Regions from separate parts of the Bacillus sp. 11B20 genome, predicted to be linked through region 1. Evidence: a T-box and tRNA genes for the amino acid it is inferred to sense, from the RefSeq annotation. Region 1 holds a T-box; the other holds one or more tRNA genes.
What was found. The T-box of region 1 lies ahead of trpS (tryptophan--tRNA ligase). A T-box ahead of a tRNA ligase gene usually reads a tRNA of that ligase, here a tRNA-Trp.
Positions count from the first base shown of each region.

Region 2: it has a tRNA-Trp gene. The T-box ahead of trpS (tryptophan--tRNA ligase) is inferred to sense a tRNA for this amino acid. The anticodon was not compared.

Region 1 is NZ_JBLZWZ010000007.1:234,884-250,959, forward strand. Features, by position in the region: gene ACN6NB_RS05375 (beta-ketoacyl-ACP synthase III) at 1-741, shown strand, start outside; gene fabF (beta-ketoacyl-ACP synthase II) at 763-2,004, shown strand; gene ACN6NB_RS05385 (DUF2268 domain-containing putative Zn-dependent protease) at 2,082-2,885, shown strand; gene ACN6NB_RS05390 (ABC transporter ATP-binding protein) at 3,035-4,015, shown strand; gene ACN6NB_RS05395 (ABC transporter ATP-binding protein) at 4,012-5,034, shown strand; gene ACN6NB_RS05400 (peptide-binding protein) at 5,120-6,754, shown strand; gene ACN6NB_RS05405 (ABC transporter permease) at 6,971-7,921, shown strand; gene opp4C (oligopeptide ABC transporter permease) at 7,955-8,854, shown strand; gene ACN6NB_RS05415 (YjbA family protein) at 9,012-9,764, shown strand; gene trpS (tryptophan--tRNA ligase) at 9,801-10,796, opposite strand; T-box leader at 10,850-11,070, opposite strand; gene ACN6NB_RS05425 (peptide ABC transporter substrate-binding protein) at 11,553-13,190, shown strand; gene ACN6NB_RS05430 (ABC transporter permease) at 13,307-14,251, shown strand; gene ACN6NB_RS05435 (ABC transporter permease) at 14,255-15,172, shown strand; gene ACN6NB_RS05440 (ABC transporter ATP-binding protein) at 15,185-16,076, shown strand, end outside.
Region 2 is NZ_JBLZWZ010000007.1:2,317-18,392, reverse strand. Features, by position in the region: gene ssuD (FMNH2-dependent alkanesulfonate monooxygenase) at 1-276, opposite strand, end outside; gene ACN6NB_RS04310 (ABC transporter permease) at 294-1,124, opposite strand; gene ACN6NB_RS04305 (aliphatic sulfonate ABC transporter substrate-binding protein) at 1,121-2,098, opposite strand; gene ACN6NB_RS04300 (ABC transporter ATP-binding protein) at 2,128-2,895, opposite strand; gene ACN6NB_RS04295 (FbpB family small basic protein) at 3,061-3,216, opposite strand; gene ACN6NB_RS04290 (homocysteine synthase) at 3,482-4,777, shown strand; gene lepB (signal peptidase I) at 4,819-5,385, opposite strand; gene ltaS (lipoteichoic acid synthase) at 5,541-7,484, opposite strand; gene ACN6NB_RS04275 (DUF2262 domain-containing protein) at 8,025-8,828, shown strand; gene ACN6NB_RS04270 (DUF1963 domain-containing protein) at 8,847-9,536, shown strand; gene ACN6NB_RS04265 (hypothetical protein) at 9,601-9,870, shown strand; gene ACN6NB_RS04260 (hypothetical protein) at 10,016-10,213, shown strand; gene ACN6NB_RS04255 (histidine phosphatase family protein) at 10,276-10,821, shown strand; gene ACN6NB_RS04250 (hypothetical protein) at 10,852-11,556, opposite strand; gene ACN6NB_RS04245 (phosphotransferase) at 11,615-12,409, opposite strand; gene ACN6NB_RS04240 (hypothetical protein) at 12,822-13,247, opposite strand; tRNA gene ACN6NB_RS04235 (tRNA-Leu) at 13,663-13,744, opposite strand; tRNA gene ACN6NB_RS04230 (tRNA-Leu) at 13,781-13,869, opposite strand; tRNA gene ACN6NB_RS04225 (tRNA-Cys) at 13,884-13,954, opposite strand; tRNA gene ACN6NB_RS04220 (tRNA-Gly) at 13,960-14,034, opposite strand; tRNA gene ACN6NB_RS04215 (tRNA-Gln) at 14,042-14,113, opposite strand; tRNA gene ACN6NB_RS04210 (tRNA-His) at 14,123-14,198, opposite strand; tRNA gene ACN6NB_RS04205 (tRNA-Trp) at 14,228-14,301, opposite strand; tRNA gene ACN6NB_RS04200 (tRNA-Tyr) at 14,316-14,400, opposite strand; tRNA gene ACN6NB_RS04195 (tRNA-Thr) at 14,416-14,488, opposite strand; tRNA gene ACN6NB_RS04190 (tRNA-Phe) at 14,495-14,570, opposite strand; tRNA gene ACN6NB_RS04185 (tRNA-Asp) at 14,589-14,665, opposite strand; tRNA gene ACN6NB_RS04180 (tRNA-Met) at 14,670-14,746, opposite strand; tRNA gene ACN6NB_RS04175 (tRNA-Val) at 14,762-14,837, opposite strand; tRNA gene ACN6NB_RS04170 (tRNA-Glu) at 14,871-14,945, opposite strand; tRNA gene ACN6NB_RS04165 (tRNA-Ser) at 14,963-15,053, opposite strand; tRNA gene ACN6NB_RS04160 (tRNA-Asn) at 15,058-15,132, opposite strand; rRNA gene rrf (5S ribosomal RNA) at 15,142-15,257, opposite strand; rRNA gene ACN6NB_RS04150 (23S ribosomal RNA) at 15,367-16,076, opposite strand, start outside.

The sequences.
Region 1 (16,076 bases):
GATGTGGCTGCAGAAGATATCGATATGATTCTTGTGGCGACAGTCACGCCAGATCAAGCATTTCCGACAGTCGCTTGTATGATTCAAGAGCAGCTCGGTGCACATAAAGCATGTGCAATGGATATTAGCGCTGCGTGTGCTGGCTTTATGTATGGGCTTGTTACTGGAAAACAATTTATCGAATCAGGAACTTACAAACACGTGCTTGTCGTCGGTGTTGAAAAACTTTCTCGCATTACCGACTGGGATGACCGCAATACAGCTGTTTTGTTTGGAGATGGAGCTGGCGCTGCTGTGCTGGGAGAAGTCAGCGAAGGCAAAGGAATTCTATCATTTGAACTCGGAGCAGATGGAAGCGGCGGGAAGCACTTGTACTTAGATGAAAAAGATCATACAATCATGAATGGACGAGAAGTATTTAAATTTGCTGTAAGACAAATGGGCGAGTCAAGTGTAAACGTCATTGAAAAAGCTGGACTATCAAAAGAAGACGTTGACTTCTTGATCCCGCATCAAGCAAATATTCGCATTATGGAAGCAGCACGCGAACGCTTAGAGCTGCCAGTTGAAAAAATGTCGAAGACTGTCCATAAATATGGAAACACATCAGCAGCTTCTATTCCAATTTCACTATGTGAAGAAATCGAAGCCGGAAAAATTCATGACGGCGATGTGATTGTAATGGTTGGTTTTGGCGGCGGATTAACTTGGGGCGCAATCGCTATGCGATGGGGCCGATAAAAGAGTGGGGTGCACAAATTAATGGATAAGAAACGAGTAGTTGTTACAGGATTAGGTGCTTTGACACCACTTGGCAACGATGTAGAGTCAACATGGAAAAATGCTTTAGCGGGTGTATCAGGGGTTGGACCGATTACACGTGTCGATTCAAGTGAATATACCGCAAAAGTAGCAGCAGAACTAAAAGATTTTAACATTGAAGATTACATGGAGAAAAAAGAAGCGCGAAAAATGGCACGCTTTACGCAATATGCAGTCGTTGCTGCTCAAAAGGCGCTCGAAGATTCACGTCTTGAAATCACAGATGAAATCGCACCGCGTGTTGGTGTATGGGTTGGGTCTGGTATTGGCGGACTTGAAACATTTGAAGAGCAGTTCGAAGTGTATTCAAATAAAGGGGCAAGACGCGTAAGTCCATTCTTCGTCCCAATGATGATTCCTGATATGGCGACAGGTCAAATCTCTATTGCACTTGGTGCAAAAGGAGTTAACTCTTGTACAGTGACAGCATGTGCAACAGGTACAAACTCAATTGGTGATGCATTTAAAGTCATTCAGCGCGGAGATGCAGATGCAATGATCACAGGCGGAACAGAAGCGCCGTTAACAAAAATGTCGTTTGCGGGTTTCTGTGCGAACAAAGCCCTTTCGACAAATCCTGATCCAAAGACAGCAAGCCGTCCGTTCGACAAAAACCGTGACGGATTTGTCATGGGTGAAGGTGCAGGGATTATTGTTCTTGAAGAACTTGAGCATGCGTTAAAACGTGGTGCGACCATTTATGCTGAAATCGTTGGTTATGGTTCAACTGGAGATGCCTACCATATTACGGCGCCAGCTCCAAACGGTGAAGGCGGCGTCCGTGCAATGCAAGAAGCGATTCGAGATGCAGGTTTGTCTGTGGAAGACATTGATTATATCAATGCCCACGGAACAAGCACACCTTACAATGATAAATTTGAAACAATGGCGATTAAAGAAGTGTTCGGAGAGCATGCGAACCAGCTTGCAATCAGTTCAACAAAATCAATGACAGGTCACTTACTTGGCGCAGCAGGCGGAGTAGAAGCTATTTTCTCTGTTCTTGCGATTAAAGACAGCGTCATTCCTCCGACCATTAATCTTGAAACACCGGATGAAGAATGTGATCTTGATTATGTAGCAAATGAAGCACGTTCAAAAGAAGTACAAGTTGCTTTAAGTAACTCACTTGGTTTTGGCGGGCATAATGCGACAATTATTTTCAAAAAATACGAAGCGTAATACTTCCTGAGAAAGCGGCGGTCGATAAACAGATCGCCGCTTTTTTGCATATGATGAAAATGGAGGTGTTCAGCGGTATGGGTCTGATCAATACACAATATCTCATTCATCAATCATCATCATTTCAGGAGCTTGCGGCGCGCTTTGTTCCTTATTTTAAAGGGGCAGAGGAAAAAGAATGGTCGTCTATCCTCGCTCACCTGCAGCATCACGGGATGGTTCGGTCTTGGAGCTCGTGTAAAAACATGATCGACAAGCTCAAAGAAAAAGGGTACTTCAAGCTTGTCATGAAAGAATACCAAACGCTTCAAAAAGAGTGGGAAGGTCCTGACATCCCTGTGTTTATTTTACCTGTCAACGAGAGCAGCAGAGAAATCAGAGAGCAATTTTATTATCAATCCGGCATGGCATTTGATGACAAGGTCTTTCTTTTTTTGTCTCCAAATACCCCGAAGGAGCGAATTGGTACATTGCTGACTCACGAGTATCACCATGTATGCAGGCTGCATTTTCTCTCAAAAGAAGAAAAAGACTTTACATTCCTCGATACAATCATGATGGAGGGGCTCGCTGAATATGCTGTGTATCATAGATATGGTGAAAGCTATACAGCGAAATGGACTACCTTCTATAGCGAATCCCAGCTTCAGCGCATGTACAAGAAATGGGTATCCAGTCATCTTGATCAAAAAGTCCAGGACGACGAAAGGCTGATACAGAATCTTCTTTATGGAAAAGGGAACTACCCTAAAATGCTTGGTTACGCCACTGGGTTCTATATCGTGAAAAAATATTTTAATGAGCACCGAATCAGCGAGGAGTCTATGATTGCAGAGCCGTCAGAAACTTTTTTAAAGGCGATAGAATCAAAAAGTGAGTAATTCACATAAAAAGAGACATATTACAAATTTACTAAATACTTCTTGATTTCGTCATAGCGATGTAATAATATACAAATAATTCTTTTTATTTTAAAAAGACGGAATATTCAGGTTCAATTCTATTGATCTATGGAGAAAGGGGCGAATGAATGAGCACGCTGCTTGAAGTGCAAAACTTAAAAACATATTTTTTTCGAAAAAAGGAACCGATACCTGCTGTTGATGGCGTTGATTTCAGCATCAACAGAGGAGAAACTGTCGCGTTAGTCGGTGAGTCTGGATCTGGCAAAAGCATTACGTCCTTATCCATTATGGGTCTGATTCATGGAACTGGTGGGAAAATTATGGACGGTTCTATCAAACTTGATGGAAAGGACCTTGTTACATATAGTGAAAAGGAATTATGCAGCATCCGCGGTAATGAAGTATCTATGATCTTTCAGGAACCCATGACCTCACTTAATCCCGTCTTAACCATCGGAGAACAAATAACAGAAATCCTCATCTATCACAAAAAATTTTCAAAAAAAGAAGCGGTCAAAAAAGCGGTTGATCTGCTGAAGCTTGTTGGTTTTTCCCGTCCGGAGCAAATCATGAAAGATTATCCGCATCGATTATCAGGCGGCATGCGGCAAAGAGTAATGATTGCCATAGCGCTCAGCTGTGATCCGAAGCTTCTCATTGCAGATGAACCGACAACTGCCCTGGATGTGACCATTCAAGCACAGGTACTCACATTAATGAAAGATTTATGCTCTACCTTTGGTACTTCTATTCTTCTTATCACACATGATTTAGGTGTCGTGTCTGAAGTAGCAGATCGAGTGATTGTCATGTACTGCGGACAGGTTGTTGAAAATGGAACCGTGGAAGAGTTGTTTGAACAGCCGCTTCATCCTTACACAGAAGGGCTGCTTGAATCAATTCCTGTCATTGATGGAGACATCCAGCCGTTAACAGCCATCAAAGGAAATGTTCCTGCGCCAGATCAGCTTCCAGCCGGCTGCCGCTTTGCTCCTAGATGTCCGCAAGTGAAGGAACGCTGCCTGGGTGAACTGCCTAAGCTGAGAACATTTGAAGATGGCAGAAGCGTCAGATGTTTCTTATATGAGGAGGCAGATCAAACATGACCCTTGCTCAAAATCAAACACAAATAACGGAATTACCAGAGAAAGAAACGATTCTTGAACTGAAACAGATTCGAAAACATTTTCCGATTAAAGCGGGTGTCTTTCAGAAAAAAGTCGGTGCAGTAAAAGCTGTTGACGGCATAGACTTGAAGATTTATAAAGGTGAAACGTTAGGTATTGTCGGGGAGTCAGGATGCGGTAAATCCACATTAGGACGGACGATGATTCGTCTATATGAACCAACTGACGGTCAAATCTTTTTTAAAGGGCAAGACATCACGCGCGTATCAGAATCAAAGCTAAGACAATCTACACGAAAAAACATCCAAATGGTTTTTCAAGATCCCTTTGCATCACTCAACCCTAGAAAAACACTTCGAAGCATCATCAAAGAACCCTACAAAACACATCACTTATATTCCTTAAAAGAAAGAAATGAAAAAGTAGAACAGCTTTTATCAAAGGTAGGTCTACATCCAAGCTTTGCGAACCGCTATCCCCATGAATTTTCAGGCGGGCAGAGGCAGCGAATCGGCATCGCTCGTGCGCTTGCCATGAATCCCGACATGATCATCGCAGATGAGCCTGTATCGGCACTTGATGTATCCATTCAGGCGCAGGTCATTAATCTAATGGAGGAGCTTCAGGAGGAATTTGACCTTACCTATCTATTTATCTCTCACGATTTAAGTGTGGTCAGGCATATTAGCGATAGAGTCGGCGTCATGTATCTCGGCAAAATGATGGAGCTTGCCGATAAACATAGTCTGTACGATGAACCGCTCCATCCATATACACAGGCTCTGCTTTCTTCCGTTCCTGTCACCCGTAAAAAAGGGCAGGTGAAAAGAGAACGCATTATGCTGCAAGGCGACCTGCCGAGTCCTGCAAATCCGCCAAAAGGCTGCGTATTTCACACAAGATGCCCGCATGCGAAAGAAATCTGTAAAGAAAAAGTACCAGCATTTCAGGAGTTAAAAACGAACCACTTTGTTGCCTGCCACCTCTACAACGCTTGATCAAGCTTGTATGATCTCATCTTTGAGAGGGGGGATGAAACAGGATTCTGTCATGATTTTTAAAAAAGAATAGGGGGAATTGTCTATGAAAGTTAGAAATAGAAAGTCCATTTTGGTCAGTTTACTGCTGATTTTTACATTAATCCTAGCTGCTTGTTCTGGTGGAAATAAAACATCTGGAGACAGTGAAAAGAAATCCACTGGTAAACCGGTACAAGGCGGAGATCTTGTCATCGGTTCAATTGCAGAGCCAACATTATTTAACTCTCTGTATTCTACAGATGTGGCAAGCTCTGATATTGAAGAAAGAATCTACAGCTTCTTACTTCAAACAGACGGAAAGCTGAACCCTCAGCTATCGCTGGCAGAGGATATTAAAGAATCGGATGACGGCAAGCAGTTTGATGTCACCATTAAAAAAGGTGTGAAGTTTCATGATGGTGAAGAACTGACTGCTGATGATGTTGTGTTTACATACAGCATTCCAATCAATAAGGACTACAATGGGGAGCGCGGATCAGGCTTTGAAGTATTAGAGTCTGTTAAAAAGACAGGGGACTACTCGATCGAATTCAAGCTCAATAAAAAAGATCCTTATTTTTATAATGTTACATTAGGAAGCTACGGCATTTTACCTAAGCATATTTTAGGTGATGTGCCTATAAAGGATCTCGGTGAAAACGAATTTAACCGAAAAAAACCAATCGGTTCTGGTCCATTTAAATTTGCAGAGTGGAAAGAAGGAGACTACGTCAAACTAGAAGCCTTTGACGATTATTGGGATGGACGCCCATACCTTGATACCGTCACGATTAAAACGATTCCTGACCAAAATGCAGCCATTGCTCAGCTGTCAGCAGGCGATATTGATTTCTTTGCTGTACCAGGAGCAGAGCTGCAAACAGCTGAAAAAGTCAGCAACATTAAAATTGAATCTGACCTAGGCCTGAATTATTCATACATTGGCTGGAACCAGAAAAATGAACTTTTTAAGAGTAAAAAGGTTCGCCAAGCGCTGACGCATGCCATTGATCGTCAAACGATTGTTGACCAAGTGTTAGATGGAGACGGCAAAGTAGCTAACATTCCAGAAAGTCCGCTGTCCTGGAACTATCCAAAGGATGAAAGTGTTCCAGTATTTGAATTTGATCAAGAAAAAGCCAAAAAGATGCTGAAAGAAGAGGGATGGGAGGATACAGATGGAGACGGCTATCTTGATAAGGATGGCAAGAAATTCTCCTTTGTCATAAAGACCAACCAAGGAAATAAAGTTCGTGAAGATATCGCTGTCGTTGTCCAGCAGCAGCTCAAAGAAATTGGTGTGGAAGCGAAGCCGCAAATTGTGGAATTCAGTGCACTCATTGAGCAGACGACACCGCCTAAATGGGATTATGATGCACTGCTGCTCGGCTGGAGCCTTGCGACATTCCCTGATCAATTTAGCATCTTCCACTCAAGCCAGTCAGAAAAAGGCTTAAATAACATCTGGTATAAAAATAAAGAGGTCGATAAGCTGTTAGTCGATGCTAAAAAATTAAGCGATCGAAAAGATTATTCAAAGGCATATGAAAAAATTTATAAACTGATCGCAGAGGATCAGCCATATACGTTCCTTTACTATGCTAACTCACATCGCGCTATGCCATCTAATCTTCAAGGCTATTCTTACCACCCGAAAGATGAGTATTACAAAATCGAAAAATGGTGGCTTGAACAGTAGGCTGATAGTGAAGAGGGGGAGGATTCTCCCCTTTCACCGTGAGAACAATTCCTTGCATTTGGTGTCCGGTCTTTGCGTGGTGCTAATCGCGCTCTGCATCAGCACGAGAATTCAAGGGGGGTTATATCACGCTGAAAAGAAGACAAAGGGCTAAAATAACTTCATTTTAGCCTTTTTTTCACAGAATGGCGATCCGATGAAAAAGGAGTTGTGCATATGGTTACATATATCATTAGAAGGACATTGCTCTCTATTCCTATTTTATTAGGGATTACCATTTTGTCCTTTGCCATTATGAAAGCAGCACCAGGCGATCCGATGTCACTCATGATGGACCCTACCATTAGTGCGGCAGACCGGGAAGCATTTATTGATAAGTACGGCTTGAATGATCCGGAATATGTGCAATATATGAAATGGCTTGGCAATATGCTTCAAGGTGACTTTGGCACATCCATTGTCAAAAAGGGAACGCCCGTGGCTGATTTGATTTTTGCCCGGCTGCCAAATACCCTCATCCTCATGATTTTTTCTACATTAGTTGCCCTGCTGATCGCCATCCCATTTGGTGTTCTTTCAGCAAAACGTCCGTATACAAAGCTTGACTATGGGATTACGGTTACATCTTTTATCGGACTGGCTATTCCAAACTTTTGGTTTGGTCTCATCCTCATTATGGTTTTATCCGTGAACCTAGGGTGGTTCCCGACTGGCGGAGTCTCTACCTTGAATGCTGATTTTAATGTGTTTGATCGGCTCCATCACATTATTTTACCTGCCTTTGTTTTAGCAACGGCTGATATGGCAGGGCTGACCCGGTACACAAGGTCGAGTATGCTTGATGTCATGAGGCAGGATTACATTCGCACCGCAAGAGCGAAAGGCTTTAGAGAAAACAAAGTTATTTTTAAACATGGTTTACGAAACGGTCTTATGCCTGTCATAACGATTTTCGGATTGATGATACCATCCTTTATTGGCGGCGCAGTCGTGGTGGAACAAATCTTCACCTGGCCTGGACTTGGAAAGCTGTTCATTGATTCTGCCTTTTCGAGAGATTATCCGGTCATTATGGCGATGACCGTTATTTCCGCAGTGCTCGTGGTGGTGGGAAATTTAATAGCGGATATTTTATATGCGATCGTTGATCCGCGTATTGAATATTAGAAGGGAGCTGAAGGACAATTGGCACAGCCTAATATGGGAACACCTCCTGTTGATATCAAATTAAAGGAGGGCCTTCCGCCAAAGCCAGAGACAATGCTGCGTTTATTTTGCGAGAAATTTTTCAAAAATAAATTGGCAGTTGCCGGCTCCGTGATCTTATTGGTCATTATTTTTTCTGCCATTTTTGCTCCAGTGATCGCTCCATATGCACCAGAGCATCAAGATTTATTGAAGCGGCTCCAGCCGCCAAGTGCTGAGCATTTTATGGGGACAGACAAGTTTGGCCGCGATATTTTCTCAAGGGTGCTATATGGCGCGCGCGTTTCTTTATTGGTCGGTTTCGTCTCGGTGGTTGGTGCAATCACTATTGGAACTGTCGTTGGCGCGGTCGCGGGGTATTTCAAAGGGTTTGTTGATTCCTTGTTAATGAGGTTTGTGGATGTCGTGTTGTCGATTCCAGATATTTTTCTATTGATCACGCTCGTCACCATTTTCAAACCGGGCATTGATAAATTGATTTTAATCTTTGCTCTGACTGGCTGGACAACAACCGCCAGGCTCATTCGCAGTGAATTCTTATCACTTCGAACAAGAGAATTCGTACTCGCGGCAAGAACCATTGGAACGAAAAATCATGTCATCATCTTTTCGCATATTTTACCGAACTGTATCGGTCCTATTATTGTGTCAGCTACATTAAAAGTAGGCTCTGTCATTTTAGCTGAATCAACGCTCAGCTACCTTGGCTTTGGTATTCAGCCACCAACGGCAAGCTGGGGCAACATGCTGCAAGATGCACAAAATTTCTCGATTATGGTGCAAGCGTGGTGGTACCCGCTTTTCCCAGGCTTACTCATTTTGCTGACTGTTTTATGCTTTAATTTTTTAGGAGATGGGCTGAGAGATGCGCTTGATCCTAAAAAGCTGAAGTAAGGTTTAAAGGGGCTCTGCGTGCGCTCTCCGTTTCCTGAATGAAATAAAGACACGAAGCCGTCATTCATCCAGCTTGAAGTTTTGATAAAGTTGGAATAATTTCTCTATCCCTTGCCCATACTGTGGACAACAGTTTTTATAAAGTGAGGGATTGGTTATGTTATTTCTTCATGACGTATGGGTGAATTGGTTTGAAGGGGAAGAAAATGGCTACAATGTGTGTCATTTTCATGAGTGGCGTAAGGAGGACAGCGTTGAGCTGTTAGATCAAGTGCCTTTACTTAAGGTGCAGAGTCCTTTGTTTGATTACATAGAGAATGATCTTTCAGAGCTGCCAAAGACGCTGCTAGAGTCTGTATTTGAGAAATCATATATTCGAAAAAATCATGAGCGCCGTAAATTAGAGTATTGCTTTGTAGTCACAGATGGCATACGAATCATTGCCGTGGATACGATTGGGTATTCCATTCCTGTGAGAAAAAGCCGCTTGATCCCAAGGCAGGAGCAATTGGTCTATGAAATGGTGAAAGATGTGAAAGCAGAAGAATATGAATTCTCTAAGGACAGTCTTGAATCGACGAAGGAGTACCACATTCTATCACTGCCGCCGCAGCATATCAGCGGATTAACGAGAAAAGAAAGACAGCTGAAGCAGCTGATGTTTATGGCGCTCGATCAATTAAAGGGGCTCCAAAACAGGGCGGAGATTGCGTATTGGTATACGGAATGGAACCCGCGCATGTACAACCAAATCAAACGAATGTCATTCGAAGAGATTTGGAACATGCTTTACAATGAAACGATTGATGGATGGTCAGAAAATCATTTAGCTTTCTGTGAAAAAATGATTAAAGGACAGCCATTTTTCGAAAAGCTTTGGGAAATGGAAAACGAATCAAAAGTAAATTAGAAAAAAGCTTGCAGCGGGTAGTGCTGCAAGCTTTTTTTATTTGCGTTTTCTGCCAAGACCCATCGCATTCTCCATTTTTTTCAGCATTTTGTTTGCTGCGCGGTTTGCTTTTTCAGCACCTTCGTCTAGAATACGGTCAAGCTCGTCTGATTCAATCAGTTCATAGTAACGATCTTGAATTGGTTTTAAAGCATCAACGACAACGTTCGCAAGATCTCCTTTAAACTCACCATATCCTTTGCCTTCGTACTTTTGCTCCAGCTCTGCAATCGATATGTTGCCTAATACAGAATAAATTGTCAGCAAGTTGGCAATTCCAGGCTTGTTCTCTTTGTCATACTTGACGATGCCTTCTGAATCCGTCACAGCACTTTTAATTTTCTTTTCAAGCTGCTTTGGTTCATCTAATAGGGTAATGAAGGATTTTTGGTTTGGATCGGATTTGCTCATTTTTTTCGTTGGATCTGTTAAAGACATAATCCGAGCGCCTTCTTTTGGAATTTTTACTTCAGGCACAGTGAAGATGTCATTGTATTTTCGGTTAAAGCGTTCAGCAAGCGTTCTAGTCAATTCAAGATGCTGCTTTTGGTCTTCTCCAACAGGGACTAAATCAGTACCATATAATAAGATATCGCCAGCCATTAATGGGGGATACGTTAATAGGCCTGAAACAACTGCTTCCTTACCAGCGGATTTGTCCTTGAATTGGGTCATTCTTTCTAATTCTCCAATATAAGCAACACATTGCAGCATCCATCCTGCCTGGGCGTGAGCAGGTACCTCTGATTGGATAAACAATGTGGCCTTCTCTGGATCAAGTCCAACAGCTAAATAAAGAGCTGCTAAGCTTCTAATATTTTGGCGGAGAGCTAATCGGTCCTGACTCACTGTAATCGCATGCTGATCTACGACACAAAAATAGCCATTATAGTCATGCTGCAAATCGACAAATTGCTTCATTGCTCCAATATAGTTCCCTAATGTGACAGAACCGCTCGGCTGAATGCCTGAAAAAATTGTCTTCTTTGTCATACTAAAACCTCTTTTCTTCAATATAAAAAGGCCCACCCATCACTTTTCAACAGAAAAGGGACGAATGAACCGTGGTACCACCCTTGTTATTTCACATAGAAATCACTCAAGACGTTGATAACGGAGACTGCTCCGTCTAAGCCTACTCACTTTTTTAGAAGTGTTCGGTTAGCTGCTCCAAAGCCCATTCCATACATGCCATTATCTGCTCACACCGGCCGCAGACTCTCTGTAAATGGTGAATATATGTACTCTTCTTTTTCATCGCAACAATATGTCTATCTATTATAAAGGATGCCCATGAAAAAGTCACGAAGCCATTATGTGACCTTCTCATCATGCCTATTGACACTTAAAATTTTAGATAAAATAACAAATATCTGTCAGAATTTTTTAAAAAAGGATGATTAATTATATGTATAAAACATTATTCCTGCTCAATTTGTTAAATTATTTTAATCAATTTACGCTTTAATTTGTTGAAGTGATTGAGACTTTAGTTTATAAAAATCCCTCTTTATCCCCATTTACGTTTTTAAAAAATATATGAAATTGATATTGCAATAAATTATTCTATTCATTATAATGAATTTGTTCACACGTTTGTGCTAGGCTCTTTACATAGTGAAAATTCAGAAAAAACAAAAGAAATAGAAAGTAAGCTATTCAGGGACTTTTTTACGCTATTTCTTAAATCTGAATCTCATCTTCTATCGAGACCTTTGAACTAAAAACATATTATAAGGGGGAATACAGTTGAAAAAGCGTTGGTCTGTTGTTACTTTAATGCTTATTTTCACACTTGTATTAAGCGCTTGTGGTTTCAGCGGAAACAAATCAGGCGACAGCACGAGCAGTTCTGGAGAGGCTAAAACAACATTAAATGTGAATATCTCCACTGAGCCTTTTTCTCTACATCCGGGATTGGCAAATGATTCAACTTCAGGTAGTGTCATCCGTCAGACTTTTGAAGGATTAACAAGAATTAACGCTGAAGGAAAGCCAGAAAATGCAATGGCTTCTGATATCAAAACAAGTGCTGATGGTAAAACATACACATTCACACTTCGTGATGCAAAATGGTCTAATGGTGACCCTGTTACAGCTAAAGATTTCGAATATGCTTGGAAATGGGCATTAGATCCTAAAAATGAATCTCAATATGCTTACCAGCTTTACTATATTAAAGGTGCTGAAGCAGCGAACAAAGGGAAAGCGAAAGTTGCTGATGTTGGCATTAAAGCTAAAGACGACAAAACGCTTGTAGTTGAGCTAGAGAACCCAACACCGTTCTTTACTGAACTAACTGCATTCTATACGTATATGCCAATCAACAAAAAAGTGGCTGAAAAGAATAAAAACTGGTACACAAATGCTGGTGAAAACTACGTATCTAACGGACCATTCGTTCTTTCTAAATGGAAACATGGCGGTTCTATCACGCTTGAAAAGAACAATGAATACTGGGATAAAGATACTGTGAAATTGAAAAAAATCAACATGTCTATGATCAAAGATACAAACACTGAGCTTAGCATGTTCAAAAAAGGCGAGCTTGACTGGGCTGGTTCTCCAACTGGAAGCCTTCCAACTGAGTCTTTAAAAACATTGAAAAAAGAAGGCGGTCTGAAAATCCAAACGATCGCTGGTATCTATAACTACAAATTCAACACAAAAGTAAAACCTTTAAACAATGCAAATATCCGTAAGGCCCTGACATACTCAATCAACCGTCAAGCGATCGTTGACAAAATTACGCAAGGTGAGCAAGTGCCAGCAATGGCAATCGTTCCTCCAACAATGGAAGGATTCACTGATAACAAAACTGGCTACTTCAAAGATCACGATGTAGCAACTGCTAAAGAGCTTCTTGAAAAAGGTGTGAAAGAATTAGGTTATAAGTCTGTTTCTGATCTTCCAACATTGAAACTTTCTTACAACACTGATGAAGGCCACCAAAAGATTGCACAAGCAATTCAAGAAATGTGGAAAAAAGATTTAGGTGTGAAAGTTGAACTTGATAACTCTGAGTGGAACGTATACATCGACAAAATCCACAGTGGAGACTACCAAATCGGACGTATGGGCTGGTTAGGTGACTTCAACGATCCAGTGAACTTCCTTGAGCTTTACAAAGATAAAGACGGTGGAAACAACGACACTGGATGGGAAAGCAAAGAGTACAAACAATTGTTGAATGATTCTGCTAAAGAAACAGATAAAACAAAGCGTGAAGAAATGCTGAAAAAAGCAGAAGAAATCATCATCAACGATATGCCTGTAGCACCAATTTACTTCTACACTCAGCTTTGGGTACAAGATCCTAAACTAAAAGGTGTAGTTGTATCTGGACTAGGTGATGTTCAATACAAATGGGCACATTTCGAAAAGTAAGAGTCATAGTGTAAGAGATCTACGGCAAGGATCTTAAGGTATATGGAGGATGTCTCTCCATATACCTTTCTTGCTGATTAGAGAAATTGTTGTAAAATCATGGAGGTGCAATTCCGTTGCTTAAATATATCGGTAAGCGATTAATATATATTTTAATCACACTGTTTGTTATTGTAACTGCAACTTTCTTTCTCATGCAGGCAGCACCTGGTGGTCCATTCTCTGGAGAGAAGAAACTTCCTGCTGAAATTGAAGCAAACCTAAACGAGCACTACGGATTGGACAAGCCCTTATTTGTTCAATATGTAAGCTACTTAGGTTCAGTTGCAAAATTAGATTTTGGTCCCTCATTTAAATATAAAGGACAAACCGTAAATGACTTAATCAGTTCTGGATTCCCCGTTTCCTTTACCCTCGGAATTGAGGCAATTCTCCTCGCATTAGCATTTGGTGTATTGTTTGGGGTCCTTGCAGCGCTCTATCATAACAAGTGGCAAGACTATACGATTGCCATTTTAACGATCTTTGGAATCTCAGTTCCAAGTTTCATTTTAGCGGCGCTACTACAATATGTATTTGCATCTGAGGCAAGCATTATAGCGATCTTCCCAGTTGCAGGATGGGAGTCTTGGGCCAGCACCGTACTACCTTCTATTGCACTTTCCTTCATGCCAATGGCATTTATCGCTAGACTTGCACGGTCAAGTATGCTTGAAGTACTAAATAGTGACTACATTAGAACGGCTAGAGCGAAAGGATTAACAAAATCAGCTGTGACGATCAAACACGCCATCCGAAACGCATTGTTGCCTGTTATCACATACATGGGACCAATGGCTGCTTCAGTTTTAACAGGTAGTTTTGTCGTTGAGAAGATATTTGGTATTCCTGGATTAGGCTCTCACTTTGTCACAAGCATTACAAACCGTGATTACACCGTCATCATGGGTGTTACAGTCTTCTACAGTATTATTCTATTAGTCAGTATTCTAGTCGTTGACGTTCTCTACGGTATTATCGATCCTAGAATTAAACTGACGAAGGCGAAGAAAGGGGTCTAACACATGGAAGAGATGAGAAAAGATTTATTTGTGCCTGCGACAGCTGACGCAGCAGAATCTGAAAAAATTTCTAAACCTAGTCTATCTTTATGGAAGGATGCCATGCTTCGCTTCCGTGCCAATAAACTTGCAATGGTTGGACTCACAATCATTTTTATTATTGTGATGCTGGCCATCTTTGTTCCGATTTTTTCTAAATATGATTACTCCACGACTGATTTGCTGAATGCTGACCAGCCGCCTTCAAAAGAGCACTGGTTTGGTACAGATGATTTAGGACGTGACATGTTTGTCCGTACATGGGTCGGGGCAAGAATTTCGATCTTCATCGGTCTTGCTGCAGCGCTCCTTGACGTAATCATCGGTATTATCTGGGGAAGTATTGCTGCATTCAAAGGCGGCCGTACAGATGAAGTGATGATGCGTATTGCAGACGTTTTATGGGCAATTCCAACACTATTAATGGTCATCTTAATGATGGTTGTTCTTCCTAAAGGATTATTAACGATTATCCTCGCCATGACAGTCGTAGGCTGGATTAACATGGCGCGTATTGTTCGGGGACAGGTTTTACAATTAAAGAGTCAAGAATACGTTCTTGCAGCACAAACATTAGGTGCGAAAACATCTAGACTTTTATTTAAACACTTAATTCCAAACTCAATGGGACCAATTCTTGTGACAATGACATTAACGATTCCTTCTGCTATTTTCACAGAGGCGTTCCTAAGCTATCTAGGGCTTGGTGTACCGGCTCCGTTAGCGAGCTGGGGAACAATGGCGTCTGACGGAATTCCAGCCATGACGTACTACCCTTGGAGATTATGGTTCCCAGCCGCATTTATCTGTATTACAATGTTTGGTTTTAACGTGGTTGGAGACGGACTAAGAGACGCTTTAGATCCGAAGTTGCGTAAATAAGGAGTGATTAGGATGGAACGTGAACGTATTCTAGAGGTGAAAGACCTTGCAATCTCATTTAAAACATATGGTGGAGAAGTTCAAGCCATTCGTGGTGTGAACTTCCACTTAAATAAAGGCGAGACACTTGCTATTGTAGGTGAATCTGGCTCTGGTAAAAGTGTGACATCACAAGCGATCATGAGACTAATTCCGATGCCGCCGGGTTATTTCAAGCGCGGACAGATCCTGTTTGATGGCCAGGATATTGTCAAGAAAACCGAGAAACAAATGCAAACCATTCGAGGAAAAGACATCTCAATGATCTTCCAAGATCCGATGACGTCTTTGAATCCAACGATGAAAGTCGGGAAGCAAATTACAGAAGTGCTGTTCAAGCATGAACAAATCTCAAAAGAAGCGGCTGAAAAAAGAGCCATTGAACTATTGGAGCTTGTAGGAATTCCAATGCCTGAAAAAAGAATCAAACAATATCCGCACGAATTTAGTGGCGGGATGAGACAAAGGGTTGTCATCGCCATGGCGCTTGCAGCAGATCCAAAGCTGTTGATTGCTGATGAGCCGACGACTGCACTTGATGTAACAATTCAAGCACAAATTTTAGAATTAATGAAAGAAATTCAGAAAAAGGTTGACACTTCGATTATCTTTATTACGCATGATCTAGGTGTTGTGGCCAACGTCGCTGATCGTGTAGCTGTTATGTATGCAGGACAGATTGTGGAGACAGGGACTGTTGATGAAATTTTCTACAATCCAAAGCATCCGTATACATGGGGACTTTTAGCATCAATGCCGAGTCTTGACACTGATGGTGGAGAAGAAGGAAAGCTGACTGCCATTCCAGGAACACCACCAGATCTGACAAACCCGCCGAAAGGAGATGCATTTGCACTCCGCAGCG
Region 2 (16,076 bases), 230 kb from region 1:
TGTAGACGTCATTCTAGCAGCAACAGACGGCTGCATAAGCCCTGGTCTAAGAGCCACGAGAAACTTTAAATGAGTGGTTTCAGCAGCTAAAGCAGCTGCCGTCAGCCATGGATCTTCACATGATCTCCCAGTCGGCAGCAAGACCCCTGTATAACCAAGCTGATCAGCTGCTTGAGCAATCTGTTTAAAATATGGATAGTCTGCCTGTCTTGCCCCTTTTGCTGAACCTAAATAACGGCCGTCTCCATGTGTTGGAATAAACCATAAAATATTCATGACATCGCCCCCTGTTATTATTCACCTTGATAACTAGTGCGCCACTTGAGCAGACGCTTTTCTAACAGACGTACAAATGAATCTGTCAGCTTACCTACTACTGCAAAGATGATAATTCCGACAAACACTTTATCCGTTTGAGAGAATTGCCTTGCATCCATAATCATATAGCCGACGCCGCTGCTTGAACCCATTAACTCAGCTACCACTAAACCTAGCCAAGCAATTCCTAATGACAGCCTCACGCCCAGAAGAATATGCGGAAGAGCAGCCGGTAAAATCAGCTTTGTGATGCTTTGATACAGATTAAACTCTAAGGCGCGAGCCACATCAAACAGCTTATTATCTACACTGCGAATACCAAGAAAAGTATTAATATAAATCGGAAAAAAAGCCCCAAGTGCAATCAATAAAATTTTCGCCGTTTCATCAAAGCCAAACCAGAGGATGAATAAAGGGGTGACCGCTAAATGAGGAACGGTTCTCAGCATTTGCAAGGTCGGATCTACATACTGCTCTGTTTTTTTAGAAAACCCTACGCATACGCCCAGCATAAGACCTAAGCCTCCCCCAAGTAAAAATCCACATATTGCTCGATAAAGACTGATGTAAAGATGGCCAAACAGCTCACCAGAACGTATCAACTCTCGAAAGGATTCAGCAATCAAAACGGGCGAAGGCAATACAGTGGAAGAAACAATTTGAGAACCAGCTATAATCTGCCAAACCGCAATAAGTAGAACAGGTAATACCAGTCCCTTTAACTTATATAAAGAAGACGCTTTTCTCCTTTTTCTCTTTGTCCGCTCGATTTTAGATGCTAAAGCCGGATTCGAAATAGCTTTCATTCATCCATCTCCTCTTTCAGCATTTTTTCAATAAACGAATTATCTACAACCTGATTGACATCAATTTTCCGCTGGATCGCCTTTGTTTTATATTGAAAATCAGCGGTATGCTGCTGAGCATTGATGATCTTCTTCGAAATGGGCTTATTGAGTGGTTCCGTATTGTTTAATACTTGTGTGACGACCTTCTTATCTAAATTTTTTAAACGCGCATATAGAGTAACAGCCTCTTCTGGATGTGATTTCTGCCACTTCACCGCATGGTCATATACCTTTAAAAATTTCACCACTAGTTCAGGATGCTGATCAGCAAACTGAGTGCGAACAAGTGTGAAACCTGGAGAATATAAATCAGTCGCTTCCCCATTCACCAGCAGCTTTGCTCCTTTCTTGATCGTTTCAAGTGATAAGAACGGCTCCCAGATCGACCAAGCATCAACGGACCCATTTTCAAATGCTGATATCGCTTCATCTGGCTGAAGCTGAATGATCTGAACATCCTTCGCAGATAAACCTGCCTGATCTAATACTTTGTATAAAAAGTCAAAGCCACTGCTCCCTTTAGCGACAGCGATTTTTTTCCCTTTTAAGTCTTCTACTTTTTGAATCTTACTGTTCTTATTCACTAAAATACCGTTCGCTTTCAGCCCATCCTGAGATAAACCAATTTCCTTAAAATCAATTCCGGCTGCCTGACCTGCTATGACAGGTGAGTTTCCAACTTGCGAGAAATCTAATTGATTTGCAGCAAGGCCTTCAAATTGGGGAGGACCACTTTGAAACTCCACCCACTTTACCTTCACTCCTTCTTTTTCAAATGATTGTTCAAACCACCCTTTTTCCTTTGCTAAAAGCAGCGGGCTCAAACTTTGCTGAATCCCAATCCGAATTTCTTTCACCTTGTTTTCTGAGCCGTCTGCTGCTTGACCACACCCTGCTAAAACAAGGAGAAGACTCAAAAAAATCACGATCATTTGTATCTTTTTCATGCGATTTCCCCTCCCTATATCCCTGATCCATCAGTTAGTAACAATTCATCTGTTTTCTCAAATTCCGAAAGCACCTTTTGTCTTAAATGTTGAAAAGAGGTTGACGTTCTATCACGCGGAAAAGGCAGATTCACAGGAAGAATTTTATGGATTCGGCCAGGTCTCGCTTGTAAGAGCACAATTACATTTCCTAAATAAATCGATTCATCAATATCATGAGTAACGAGCATCATCGTTGTTTTTTTCTCCTGCCAAATGTCCAGCAGCACATCCTGCAAGTGTTTTCGTGTGAATGCATCCAGCGCACCAAATGGTTCATCAAGCAATAAGATCTCCGGATCACGAAGGAGTGCTCTCGCAATGGCAACCCGTTGCGACATTCCTCCTGAAAGCTCATGTGGATAGGCATGTTCAAATCCTTTTAATCGAACAATTTCAATCAATTCATCCACTTTGCGGCGTACATCCTGTTGTTTTAAATTGAAATTGGCCGCTATGTTTTCTTCGACTGACAGCCATGGAAACAGGCGGTGTTCCTGAAAGATAAAGCCCTGTTTCATTCCTGGTTCTGTGACCCGTCTGTCTCCTATCAAAATTTGTCCATCATACGATGTGTCGAGCCCGCCTATGATTTTTAGCAATGTACTTTTTCCGCATCCACTCGGACCTATCACTGTTACAAATTCACCTGGAATCATGCTCAATCTCAAGTCTTCAAGAACCCGAATGGTCTGTTTGTCTTTCCAAAAGGATTTATCCACAATATCAATTGAAATCGTCATTGAAACCCTCCACTCCTCTTGCCATCAGATAAATACACAGAAAGGCCCTTATCCCCAAAAAAGAGATAAGAGCCTTCGTGTTGTCCGATCAGCTAATCATATTGATTTGTTAGCACCATCCTAAATCACATTAATCCCATAAATCAACTCAATTTTATAAAATAGTTATTTTGTCCTTGTATGCTTTTCATCAATCCGATCGTAAATTGCTTCTATTCGTTCCTTGCTGCTGTAAATCTCATATTTGTTCCGCTCAATTAAGATGTCTAGTGTGATATCCATGTGTTTTCTGTATTTTTTTCGTTTTTTCTTTTTTTCCATCTTCATCATCCTTTCTCATTCAAATAAAAAAAGGCTCTTCACTCATGCTTGAGTGATAGAGCCTTCGGTTGACCGATCAGCCATTCTTGTTCGCGTTTTCAGTATGCTCATATTAATACACACTATTCCTACCTGTCAACTATATTTATTGTTTTTTCAGATTTATCTAAAAAATGATTGACCGAGCAGTGAACAAGATTTATAGTCTTATTAAATATTTCTTATCAAAACAGTTGGTTTTATCTAACAAAAGGAGGATACACACATGTCAGAAGAACGTCCATTTCGTTTAGAAACAAAAGCCATTCACGCGGGTCAGGAGCTTGATTCAGCGACCTATTCAAGAGCCGTGCCTATTTACCAAACAAGCTCCTTTGGTTTTAGAGATAGTGATCATGCAGCGAATTTATTCGGTCTTCAGGAACCGGGAAATATTTATTCACGTATTATGAACCCGACAAATGACGTATTTGAAAAGCGTATCGCAGAGCTTGAAGGTGGGATTGGTGCACTTGCTGTTTCTTCTGGGCAAGCAGCGACGACTTATTCTATTTTAAACATTGCAGGAGCCGGGGATGAAATCGTTTCCTCAAGCAGTCTTTATGGCGGCACCTACAATTTATTTGCCCATACACTCAAAAAACTCGGCATTACAGTAAAATTCGTCGACTCATCCAACCTTGAAGAACTTGAAGCAGCGATCACAGACAAAACAAAGGCAGTGTATGCAGAGAGCATTGGGAATCCAAAAGGTGACATTTTACATATTGAAGCCATCTCAGCCATTGCACACAAGCATCATATCCCACTTATTGTGGACAATACACTCGCCAGCCCTTATTTATTAAGACCTATTGAGTTCGGTGCAGACATTGTCGTCCATTCAGCGACGAAATTTATTGGCGGTCATGGTACATCAATTGGCGGCGTCATCGTTGATAGCGGCCGATTCCCTTGGGCTGACAGCGATAAGTTCAAAGGGCTGACTGAACCAGATCCAAGTTATCACGGTCTGACATATACAGAAGCGATTGGAGAAGCGGCTTATATCACAAAAGCACGAGTACAGCTCTTACGTGATTTAGGGGCAGCTCTGTCGCCATTCAACTCATTTTTACTTCTGCAAGGCTTAGAAACATTACACCTTCGTCTTGAGCGGCATAGTGAAAATGCGTTGAAAACAGCACAGTTCTTACAGGATCATCCTCTTGTCGATTGGGTAAGCTATCCGGGCCTTGAAAGTCACGAATCCTATGAACTTGCTCAAACCTATTTACCAAAAGGACAAGGGGCAATCCTCACATTCGGTATCAAAGGTGGACGCGAAGCAGGTAAAAAGCTCATTGATTCTGTGAAACTTTTCTCCCATCTCGCAAACGTGGGTGATTCTAAATCTCTCATCATTCATCCTGCCAGCACAACGCATCAACAATTAAGCGAGGCAGAACAAAAAGCGACAGGTGTCACACCAGAGCTCATTCGTTTATCCGTTGGAACAGAAGCGATTGAAGATATTCTTGCAGATCTTGAACAGGCGATTACAAAAAGTCAGTCTGAATGACATAGAAAAAAGCACACGGCTGTGTGCTTTTTTCTTGTTTATTAATGATTGAGTAAGCGAATGTCTTGGAAAGGATAAAATACAAATGAGGTAGTTCCTTGAATATCACGCTTTGTAAAAAGACCTAAGCCGTTGCGGCTGTCCATTGAATTTTGGCGATTGTCCCCCATGACAAAGTACTTTCCTTTTGGAACAGTCAGAGGGCCAAAATCAGGTGTCAGCAAAGTACCATCCGCCGCTGCTTTCTTTTTGTTTGACGCTAAGTAAGGCTCTGCCACTTTTTGACCATTGACAAATAGCTGATCATTTTTCATTTCAATTTTATCACCAGGTAAACCAATCAATCGTTTGACATAATGAGTGCTGCGATCTTCCCCATCAAGAACAATGATCTGTCCCCGTTTATAATCACCGAAATAATCAACCGTTTTATTCACAAACACCCGCTCTGTGTTATGCAGTGTTGGGTCCATAGAAGTCCCTTTCACAATGTACGGTGCGAATAAAAAGTTCCGAATGATAAAAACAGCAATAAATGCGATTAAGATGGCTTTGATCCAGCCCCATAATTCTGATTTCTTTTTTTGTGTTTTTGTATTTGTTGTCATAAGCTCCTCCTGAATTCCCCAAGGACGAAATGTGTGTCACCAGCTGCCAGCCAGCATCACGCTTGTTTCTCCCTAAATATAAACATATTTTGCCAACAAATCAAGCAAAGAGAGAGAAAAAGGCAAGCACCTTTCTGTGCTTGCCCAAAACTCAGTTAGTTAGCAGAAGAATCCGCTTCTTTTTCTTTGTTTGCTTTACCATAGAAATAATCCGATGGATTCACTGGTTTGAAATCAGATAACTTATGGAATCGAAGAAGATCCCTATAGAGCACTTTATCTGAAAGACTTAACTGATTATCAACACGGGCTTTAATCGCCTCTGTCTTTTTATTTTGTTTCACCACTTTACCCGTTTTCGTATCATAAACGGTATTATCGACAAGTGTGTATTTCGGTGTCACATAGTTTCCATTACGGAAGGCAACAGTCTCATCATGCTTTTTAGAGAATAAGTCTGTTCCAAAATTCACGAATTCATTTGAATCGATACCTTGTAAGTGAAGAAGTGTTGGCATCACGTCGACTTCACCACCATACGTATGGTTCACGCCGCCCTTCTTACCAGGAATACGAATCATGAGCGGAACACGCTGGTTTTGTGCATTTTGATAAGGAGTGATTTCTTTCCCTTGAATTTCACTCATTGCACGGTTATGGTTCTCAGAAATACCGTTATGGTCACCATACAATAAAATGACTGAGTCTTTATACATACCTGATTTTTTCAAGTCTTTGAAGAATTGCTCTAATGACTCATCTAAATATCTTGCTGTTTGGAAATAGTTATCGACTGTTTTATCGCCCGTTGTTGCCTTAGCGATTGTCGCATCTTTTTCATCTAAATTAAATGGATAGTGATTTGTCAGTGTCATTAAATGTGCATAAAATGGCTTTTTCATTGATTCTAGCATTGGGATTGATTCTTTGAAGAACGGTTTATCCTTCAGACCCATATTCACAAGGTTTTCTTCATCCATGTTGTAATAGGAAGCATCAAAGAATTGATCAATTCCCATATGTTTATAAATCGTGTCACGGTTCCAGAAAGATTTATAGTCCCCGTGAAGCACTGCACTCGTATAGCCTGCTTTTTGATCTAGGATTGCAGGTAGTGATTGGAAGGTATTTTCACCCTTTGTCACAAATGCTGCTCCCTCTGGCAAGCCAAACATACTATTATCCATCATCAGCTCAGCATCAGATGTCTTCCCTTGACCAGTCTGATGGAAGAAGTTATCGAAATACGTAAAGTCATCTTTCCCATGAGCCAGTTTGTTTAAAAATGGAGTCACTTCTTCTCCATTTAATTTGTAGTCAATTAAGAAAGACTGGAAGCTTTCTAAATGAATTTTAATAATGTTTTTACCTTTTGCTTTTCCAAAATACTCTGCATTTGGCTTCGCATAGTGAGAAGACGTATAGTTCACAACATCCGTTAAATCTTCACTGCTTGCATTTGCAACCTGCGTTGCGTTTTGTGCTGCTTGTACCCCGTCATAAATCGTATAATTGTAAACACCTAAGTATTTGACAACATACTTATGATCAAAGGTTCTCGTTAATAATTCTGGACGATCCTTTTCAGCCAAATGAAGGTTTACAAAGAACAGTCCAATACCTGCAGCTACAATCAGCAGTGCAAACGTCTTTTTCATTTGGAACTTCTTCACTTCCGGTCTCCAAATGACAATCGCAATCAAGATGATGATATCAAGGAAGTATAAAAGGTCATGCGGCTTAATGCTTGCTAACACACCGCCAGTCATGCCTCCCCCAAGATTTCCTGCCTGCTTCATTGTTGAGAAAGTCAAAAAGTCATCAAAGAAACGGTAATACGCTACATTTGCATATAAAAGTGCGGTCATAATAAAATCAATAACAATTAAAACAATGGCAGATTTACGCCCCTTCAAAAAGAGAGCAAGTCCAAAAAACACAATGGCTGAACTAAATGGATTCAATAAGAGAAGCCCCTCTTGAAAAGAACCTTTTACTCCTAAATTAAAGTCCATTTTGTAGGCTGTGTATGATTTAGCCCAGAATAATAGGACAGCCAAAACAAAAAAGCTATATTTGTTCGCAAATATTTTTTTCATAAAACCTCTTCTTTCTTATCATCGTTCTGATATAAATGAAATCATAAAAAATTTACATTCATTTTGCAAATGTAAATCTTCTTCGTCAAGCATTCCGATGCTCTGTCTCCGCCGGATACATGCGCTCCTTTAATATAACGAACGAGAGGCATCATAAGTTTCAAAAAAAATACGAGTAAATAAAAGGAAAAATATCCATTTACATTAAATTTACGCACACTTCATGTTTTAGTGGATGAAGAAGGTTTTGTAAATCACTCAGTATTACTTTACTTTTTTCATCTATTCGTGTCAAAGTAATTATAAAGAAAAGGAAGAATAACCTAGGCTTTTCGACTCACTTACCCAAATTTATACAAAATTCGATTCATGCTTCTTTTATTGTGACTCAACCTCCATTAATCCATGTACCTCCTAAAAAAACAGTTTTAAACAAAAAAAGCTTGATTTCCCCTACTGATGTGCGGTGTGATTAAGAGGTAGATTTTGATCATATCATCCTTATGTTCATAACAAAAATATCGAGCTGGAGGACATCACATGAAGATTAACAAACAAATCAACACTTTTGAAGGAAGATTTTCAGAAGATATAGTCACTATCATAGCTGTGACAGGACCTTCTGGCGTAGGGGCAGGGAAAGCAGGACAGGCACCTCTTTGGACCGCTTCTATTCCACTAATTGCCTGGAAGGAAAACGGCCATATCACAAACGAAAATGTAAGACTTTGCTGGTTAACAGATGACGAAGGATTAAGGGAAAAGCAGTCACAATTACATAAAGAATCAATCGTTACACTTCAGGTTCGAAAAGGCGAAGGTGAATTCATGCTTGTATCTTTGATCAATACAGATACAAAGGATCAAGCACTTCAAGAAATTTTAGAACAAGCCCAAAAGCCTGTGTTTTATCATGATGATACACTTGGAACCTTTGAGTTAGTGAAAGGACTAGACTTATTTGAAAAGACGATCCAATGGAGCAATGAAGAGTGCCTTCTCTACTTTAACCTCGAAGAAGATGAAAAAATAAATGACTCTCTTTCTACAGCAAAACAACTCATACAAGAACAAGCTAAATGGGATTCTTCTATTAAATCATTTGCCGCGAATCAGCTGATAGATCTAGCAAAGGATTGGCAGGAACAAGACGAATCAGTTGAAAAGCAAGAAGAACTCACACTGAATCAATTTATGAGCCGCATTTCACTTGAAAGCCTGCATGTTTACCCTGAGGGAGAGTTTGAAGTCTACTATCATGACGGTGATTTATTTTGGGGACATGTCATTATTATCACAGGAAATATAAATGGCACATTTCATGATGCACACATTGCAGGCTAACAGTTGGAGGGACATTAGATGGAGATCAAAGCTTTTCAAGAATTAAATCTAATTGGGAAAACGCCAGCCATCGCCAAAATAGGCGGGTTCCGTCCTGATCCAGCTGTACACAGCTGGTTTGCAGGCCATTTTTTCATCGATCCTCATCAGGGCTGGCCGAAAGATCAAGATGGTGCCATGATTCCGATCTTACAAATTTATTTACCAGAAGTGCCAGGAGGAATGAACGGCTTCAATGAGTGTAAGCTGATTCAAATTTTCCTCAACCAGAAAGCACTTCCGATTGATATCACCAAAAACGGCGAAGGCTGGAAGCTCATTGAATATGCATCAATCGAAGGTTTAGAAGTAGCTGAGACTCCTGAAGAAGTAAGAGGACTCAAACCCTTTCAAATCCAATGGAACGAAAGTGAACAAAGGGACTTCCCTTGCTGGGAAGAAGCATGGTCATATATCGATTTATCAGAAGTAAACGAAAGTGAAGAAGCGACGGACCACTTCTTTAATCAATACACAAATTATTCGTTCACAAAAATCGGTGGATATGGGGCGTATATTCAATCCCCACCCCATCTACAACAAGGCGAATTCATGCTGCAAATCGCCTCAGAAGAAAAACCTCGTTTCATGATTGGTGATAACGGCACGATGTATTTCTATTATGACAAAGAATCAAAAGAATGGTTTATGCACTGGGATTGTTTTTAACGTTTATTGAATGAAACCTTGCCTTCTCCTAAGCGTAATGAATAATATGAAAGGAGGAAGCAAAATGGGATTCATTTTAGACATCTTTTCACTTGCTGTGTATATCCCTTTTCTACAAGTGGATGAAGAGGATATCTCAAGGAACGCAGCACATCTCAAAAAATATAGCTGGTTTAAAGCACTATTACATGATCAAACTTGCAGGGAGCTCATCATTTATGATCCCGGTGTCCGGCGTCTCATAGGCAGGTTTAAAACGGAGAAACTCCATAAGAAGCGATACAACTTAAGATGCGAACGTAAATTACTACAAGCATTACAACGCGCAATGTAAACTGAAACAACAAGAGCCGCACTTTCCTGTGGCTCTTTTTTTATCAATTGAATCGTTCCTTTTGAAGAAAACATTTGACGCCTGGACAACTCTCCCCGTATATTATGTATAAATCCATCTTTTTCAAAGAAAAGGGGGGCCTCACATGCGCTTGTTTAAGAACTGGAGAAAAAAGCAGCCTGCACAGCAAGTCACTTCAGAAAAGCAAGAAGACAGCATCCCAATCAACTTCTCCACACTTCCCTTTGGCACAGACACCGTCGATGATTTTTTGTTCAACCTAGACCTGACCTCCAAGCTCACAGATCCCTATAAAGAAACAGATACGAACAAGCTTACCTAGATCTTCGCAAATCCTCATCCAATACTGGATGATTTTTTTATACTCAATGAAAGGTGTATCCAATGAAAACATATTATATCGTCAGACACTGCCAAGCAGATGGACAATCTAAAGATGCAGCTTTAACACCACAAGGCATCACTCAATCTCACGAACTGTCACAGTTTTTTTCCAGCATTCATCTTAATCAGATTATCTCAAGTCCTTATAAACGAGCGATCCAAACTACTGAGCCCCTTGCTCATGCAAAACAGCTCGAGATAAAAATCGATCAACGCCTCTCTGAACGTGTGTTAAGCAGTAAGCCAATAGACAATTGGTATGAGAAGCTAAAGCTTAGTTTTACAGACTTACATATGACCTGTGAAGGCGGAGAATCGAGCCAAGAAGCCATGAATCGTATTGTAGAAGCGCTCCACGAACAAATAAAATTAGAAAAAGATCATACCCTATTCATCACACATGGCAATATCATGAGCCTGCTTCTTAAACACGCCGATCCAACGATTGGATTCGAGGAGTGGGAAAAATTAAGCAATCCAGATGTCTATATCCTGAAATATTTCAAACCAGATCATGTAGAAATAGAACGAATATGGCATAAATAAACGGCAGAATGAATTCTGCCGTTTCCTCATCTATTGTTGATAATAAAAAGCCTCTACCCACTCATACGGCTTCTTACGCTCCGCACACCATTTCATGAAGCCTCTTGTCTCCGTTTGCTGAAATTTCTTCCAGTCCGATAAAAGCTGATCATAATAGGCTGCTTGTTTTTCAACATTAGTACGAATCCTCTTATCTTCAATCAGCATCATGACATCTTCAATACCCTGAATTCGCTCTTGGTCTTTCTCATAGGTGCTTAAATAAAGATCTTCATGTATATGATGAAACGAATACCACAAGGCCGATAAATAGATTTCACAAATTTGAACAATCACACGCTGCTCCTTGCTGCCCCCAAGCTCTAGTGCCTTCAATAAATAGGGCAGCCCTTCTCCCTGATGTACAAACAAGCCCTGCCAGCGATATGGTCTCACATCCATTGGGTCAACCTTCTCCCACTCTTGCAGAACAGGCTGAATCACCCCAATTATCAATGGATACACAAGCAAATGATGACCATCCTCAAACCGTTCAATCTTCTCAAACAGCCAAGCAACAAATAAACGCTGTACTTCAAAATCGTTCTCTTTCATCTCTTCAATAAAGGCCTGAAGAACTTTTAGCGCATCTTTACGCAGGCCCTGTTCTTTTTTCACACAGTACTGTCTAAAAAGAGGATAATCATGTGATCCCTCGTCTTCAATGATGGTCTGTAATATCGTCTTCGTTTGCAATAACAACGCCGCCTCTTTACATTCATTCTTTTGACTTCTTATTTAAAGGGAAGTAGTTTTACATCCAATCTTTTCTATGTTCATGAATAAATTGAATGTCTTTTTGATAATGCTCAAGGTGCCCCTCATGAATCATGTTTTGAAAAGCGATATCACCCTCACTCGCTTTTCGTTTCATATATTGACATAACCCTTTTAAACGCAGCAGCACCATATCCAAATAATCTTCTGCTATTTCCTCACCATAAGATTCAAAAAACAGTTTCACTCTATGCTTTATCTGGTCTGCATGTTCTAATGAAGAATATTTCACGATCTCCCCTGTTTCAGTGCGAAAAAACCTACTGATAGGTACACATGTATACAGAGTATATGCGATATCCCAAAGCCTTGGACCAGGAGCAGCTACATCAAAATCAATGATTCCTACTGGTTTTTTATCCTTGAAAATAATGTTATACATAGCAAAATCATTGTGGCAAACAACCTCTATGTTGTTAGGCGTATTGTCCATTCGTTCCCAATCGTCTGAAATGGGAAAATCACAAACAGCATCATGATACAGTCTAAGCATTCTCGCTATTTCTTTTAAAGCTTGGTGAGAGCACATGTATTCTTTTAAGGGATCATGGCCAGCTACGCCTTCAATGAAAGACAAGATCTCTCTACCTTTTTCATCAACCCCTAAAAACTTTGGAGCAAAGGAGAAATTCTTTTTTTCTAAATGCTTTAGCAGCTTTCGTATATTGATATTGTCTGACTTTACTTCTCGACGAACCGTATCTCCCGAACGATATACGCTCGAGACATTGCCACCTGTCAATAACTCTTCATGGTCATTTTGTTTTTTCATAAATTCTCCCCTAAAATTGGATCACAATGATGATATCAGCTAAAGATGTGTATTTACCCAAATATTTTTAGTTACACAAAGGTAGTACACTGTTTTGTGTGAATGTGCTACCCCAGTTTGTTTTCTTACATGGTTAAATGTATCTTATCAAATGTTGCAAATCATCTAAAGATTATTCTGCTAAAAGAAGTACATGCTCATTATTTTCTAATAGTTTTCTATTTTTAATAACTCATTTAAACCACAAAAAAACGTTTACCACAAGGGTGAAACGTTAGGTTCACGGTAAAAACCAATCATGAAACTTTTAATAGATACCGATGGCAAGGGTTGAACCGGCACCCGTGATAAATTATTCCTAAAAGGCAAGGTATACCCTCTTAAAGTAAAGTACTCGTTTATAAAATAAGAATCAAAGTTCTTCTTGATATATTTCTGATTTTATCGGCTTTAAACTCAAAGGTATTTTAAACTCATGAATACTTTCAATATGATTAAAAAAATGATCGATATCGTCATAATCCATTGACCATTCTTCTACCACCTTTAAATTTTTTAACTCGCTTGTTGGTTTAAATAAAAATTCACAGTGTAGTTGTTCCATATGAGAATAATCATCTTCTTCATAAACTGTAAACTGACGTACAAGGTCAAAATGAAATAGTTCCTCTCCTGTAAAGTCATAGACACCACACTGAAATAAAATTTCTTTATCTTCTTCGCCCTCAACTGCCTCCTTTGAAAAAGCCTTAAATGTTTCCCAAACCTTTTTTATATCATCGATATCTTCACGAATGCTATCTTTAAGATAACTTTCAGCATTTTTAACCGTAATCATGACAACACCTCTCCTATGTACAATTTATCTCATCCTTCTTCAATTATCCTGCCCTTTTAGTTTAATAATAAGGTAACCATCAATAAAGTAAAAGATAATCTCCTTCATATGTTCCTCGTAAGGCTTTAATTCAGAAATATTTATTCCTTGTACTGTTAGAACATTAAGAAACCCCTTAAATTTATTCATGTAATACTGAATAGAATGTAGTCTCAAATATTTTAACGTCGTGCCATTTAGCTAATTCCCCTTTCACCAGTAAACAGAACACGATTGGAAGCAATTTTGTCGTGTGAAAAATCAGCTAAAAAACAAATAAAAAACGCCCTCCTACAATTTGTAGAAAGACGTTTTAAACGTTGATATTCCTTAATTCTTCTGTAATGAATGATAATAAAGAATATCTAAAACTAGATACCGGTGGCCGGGGTCGAACCGGCACTCCGTGAGGAACACGATTTTGAGTCGTGCGCGTCTGCCAATTCCGCCACACCGGCATGATCATTAAAGAGCGCATCTTATATTAAAAACAATGGTGCCGAGGGCCGGACTTGAACCGGCACGGTAGTCACCTACCGCAGGATTTTAAGTCCTGTGTGTCTGCCAATTCCACCACCCCGGCAGTCTTTTCAAAAAAGGCGACACCCGGATTTGAACCGGGGATAAAGGTTTTGCAGACCTCTGCCTTACCACTTGGCTATGCCGCCATTATTGGAGCGGAAGACGGGATTCGAACCCGCGACCCCCACCTTGGCAAGGTGGTGTTCTACCACTGAACTACTTCCGCACATCAACTGGGCTAGCTGGATTCGAACCAACGCATGACGGAGTCAAAGTCCGTTGCCTTACCGCTTGGCTATAGCCCAATAATAAAATGGGGCGATTGATGGGAATCGAACCCACGAGTGCCAGAGCCACAATCTGGTGCGTTAACCACTTCGCCACAACCGCCATAGATGTAATGAATTATAAAGTATAATTGGCAGGGGCAGTAGGAATCGAACCCACACCGGAGGTTTTGGAGACCTCTGTTCTACCTTTAAACTATGCCCCTATGAAAATAAAAAATGGTGGAGGGGGGCGGATTCGAACCGCCGAACCCGGAGGGAGCGGATTTACAGTCCGCCGCGTTTAGCCACTTCGCTACCCCTCCACATTTGAAAAACAGTGCCGGCAAGAGGACTTGAACCCCCAACCTACTGATTACAAGTCAGTTGCTCTACCAATTGAGCTACACCGGCAAATAGTGGTGGCTCGGGACGGAATCGAACCGCCGACACACGGATTTTCAGTCCGTTGCTCTACCAACTGAGCTACCGAGCCAAGTATTCTTTTGAAAAATGGCGGTCCGGACGGGACTCGAACCCGCGACCTCCTGCGTGACAGGCAGGCATTCTAACCAACTGAACTACCGGACCATTTTGGTTGCGGGGGCAGGATTTGAACCTGCGACCTTCGGGTTATGAGCCCGACGAGCTACCGAACTGCTCCACCCCGCGACGATATAAAAGATATGGTGGAGGATGACGGGCTCGAACCGCCGACCCTCTGCTTGTAAGGCAGATGCTCTCCCAGCTGAGCTAATCCTCCGAATAAAAAATGCTGGTATATATTCTATAAAAATGGTGACCCGTACGGGATTCGAACCCGTGTTACCGCCGTGAAAGGGCGGTGTCTTAACCGCTTGACCAACGGGCCCTTTATTATGTAAATTGTGGCGGAGAGCAAGGGATTCGAACCCTTGAGACGGGGTTACCGCCTACACGATTTCCAATCGTGCTCCTTCGGCCACTCGGACAGCTCTCCAAATTGGCTCCGCAGGTAGGATTCGAACCTACGACCGATCGGTTAACAGCCGATAGCTCTACCACTGAGCTACTGCGGAATGAAGAAAGCCTGGCGATGTCCTACTCTCACAGGGGGAAACCCCCAACTACCATCGGCGCTGAAGAGCTTAACTTCCGTGTTCGGTATGGGAACGGGTGTGACCTCTTCGCCATCATCACCAGACAATTTAGTGACAAAAGATATTATACTATGTATTGAAAATAAATCAAGAGATATTTTAAAAATGTTCTCTCAAAACTAGATAACAATGTTCATGTTTCACATTAGAATATAGGTTAAGTCCTCGATCTATTAGTATCTGTCAGCTCCACGTGTCACCACGCTTCCACCTCAGACCTATCAACCTGATCATCTTTCAGGGATCTTACTTCCTTGCGGAATGGGAAATCTCATCTTGAGGGGGGCTTCATGCTTAGATGCTTTCAGCACTTATCCCGTCCGCACATAGCTACCCAGCGATGCCCTTGGCAGAACAACTGGTACACCAGCGGTGCGTCCATCCCGGTCCTCTCGTACTAAGGACAGCTCCTCTCAAATTTCCTGCGCCCGCGACGGATAGGGACCGAACTGTCTCACGACGTTCTGAACCCAGCTCGCGTACCGCTTTAATGGGCGAACAGCCCAACCCTTGGGACCGACTACAGCCCCAGGATGCGATGAGCCGACATCGAGGTGCCAAACCTCCCCGTCGATGTGGACTCTTGGGGGAGATAAGCCTGTTATCCCCGGGGTAGCTTTTATCCGTTGAGCGATGGCCCTTCCATGCGGAACCACCGGATCACTAAGCCCGACTTTCGTCCCTGCTCGACTTGTAGGTCTCGCAGTCAAGCTCCCTTGTGCCTTTACACTCTGCGAATGATTTCCAACCATTCTGAGGGAACCTTTGGGCGCCTCCGTTACATTTTAGGAGGCGACCGCCCCAGTCAAACTGCCCACCTGACACTGTCTCCCTGCCCGATAAGGGCAGCGGGTTAGAAGGTC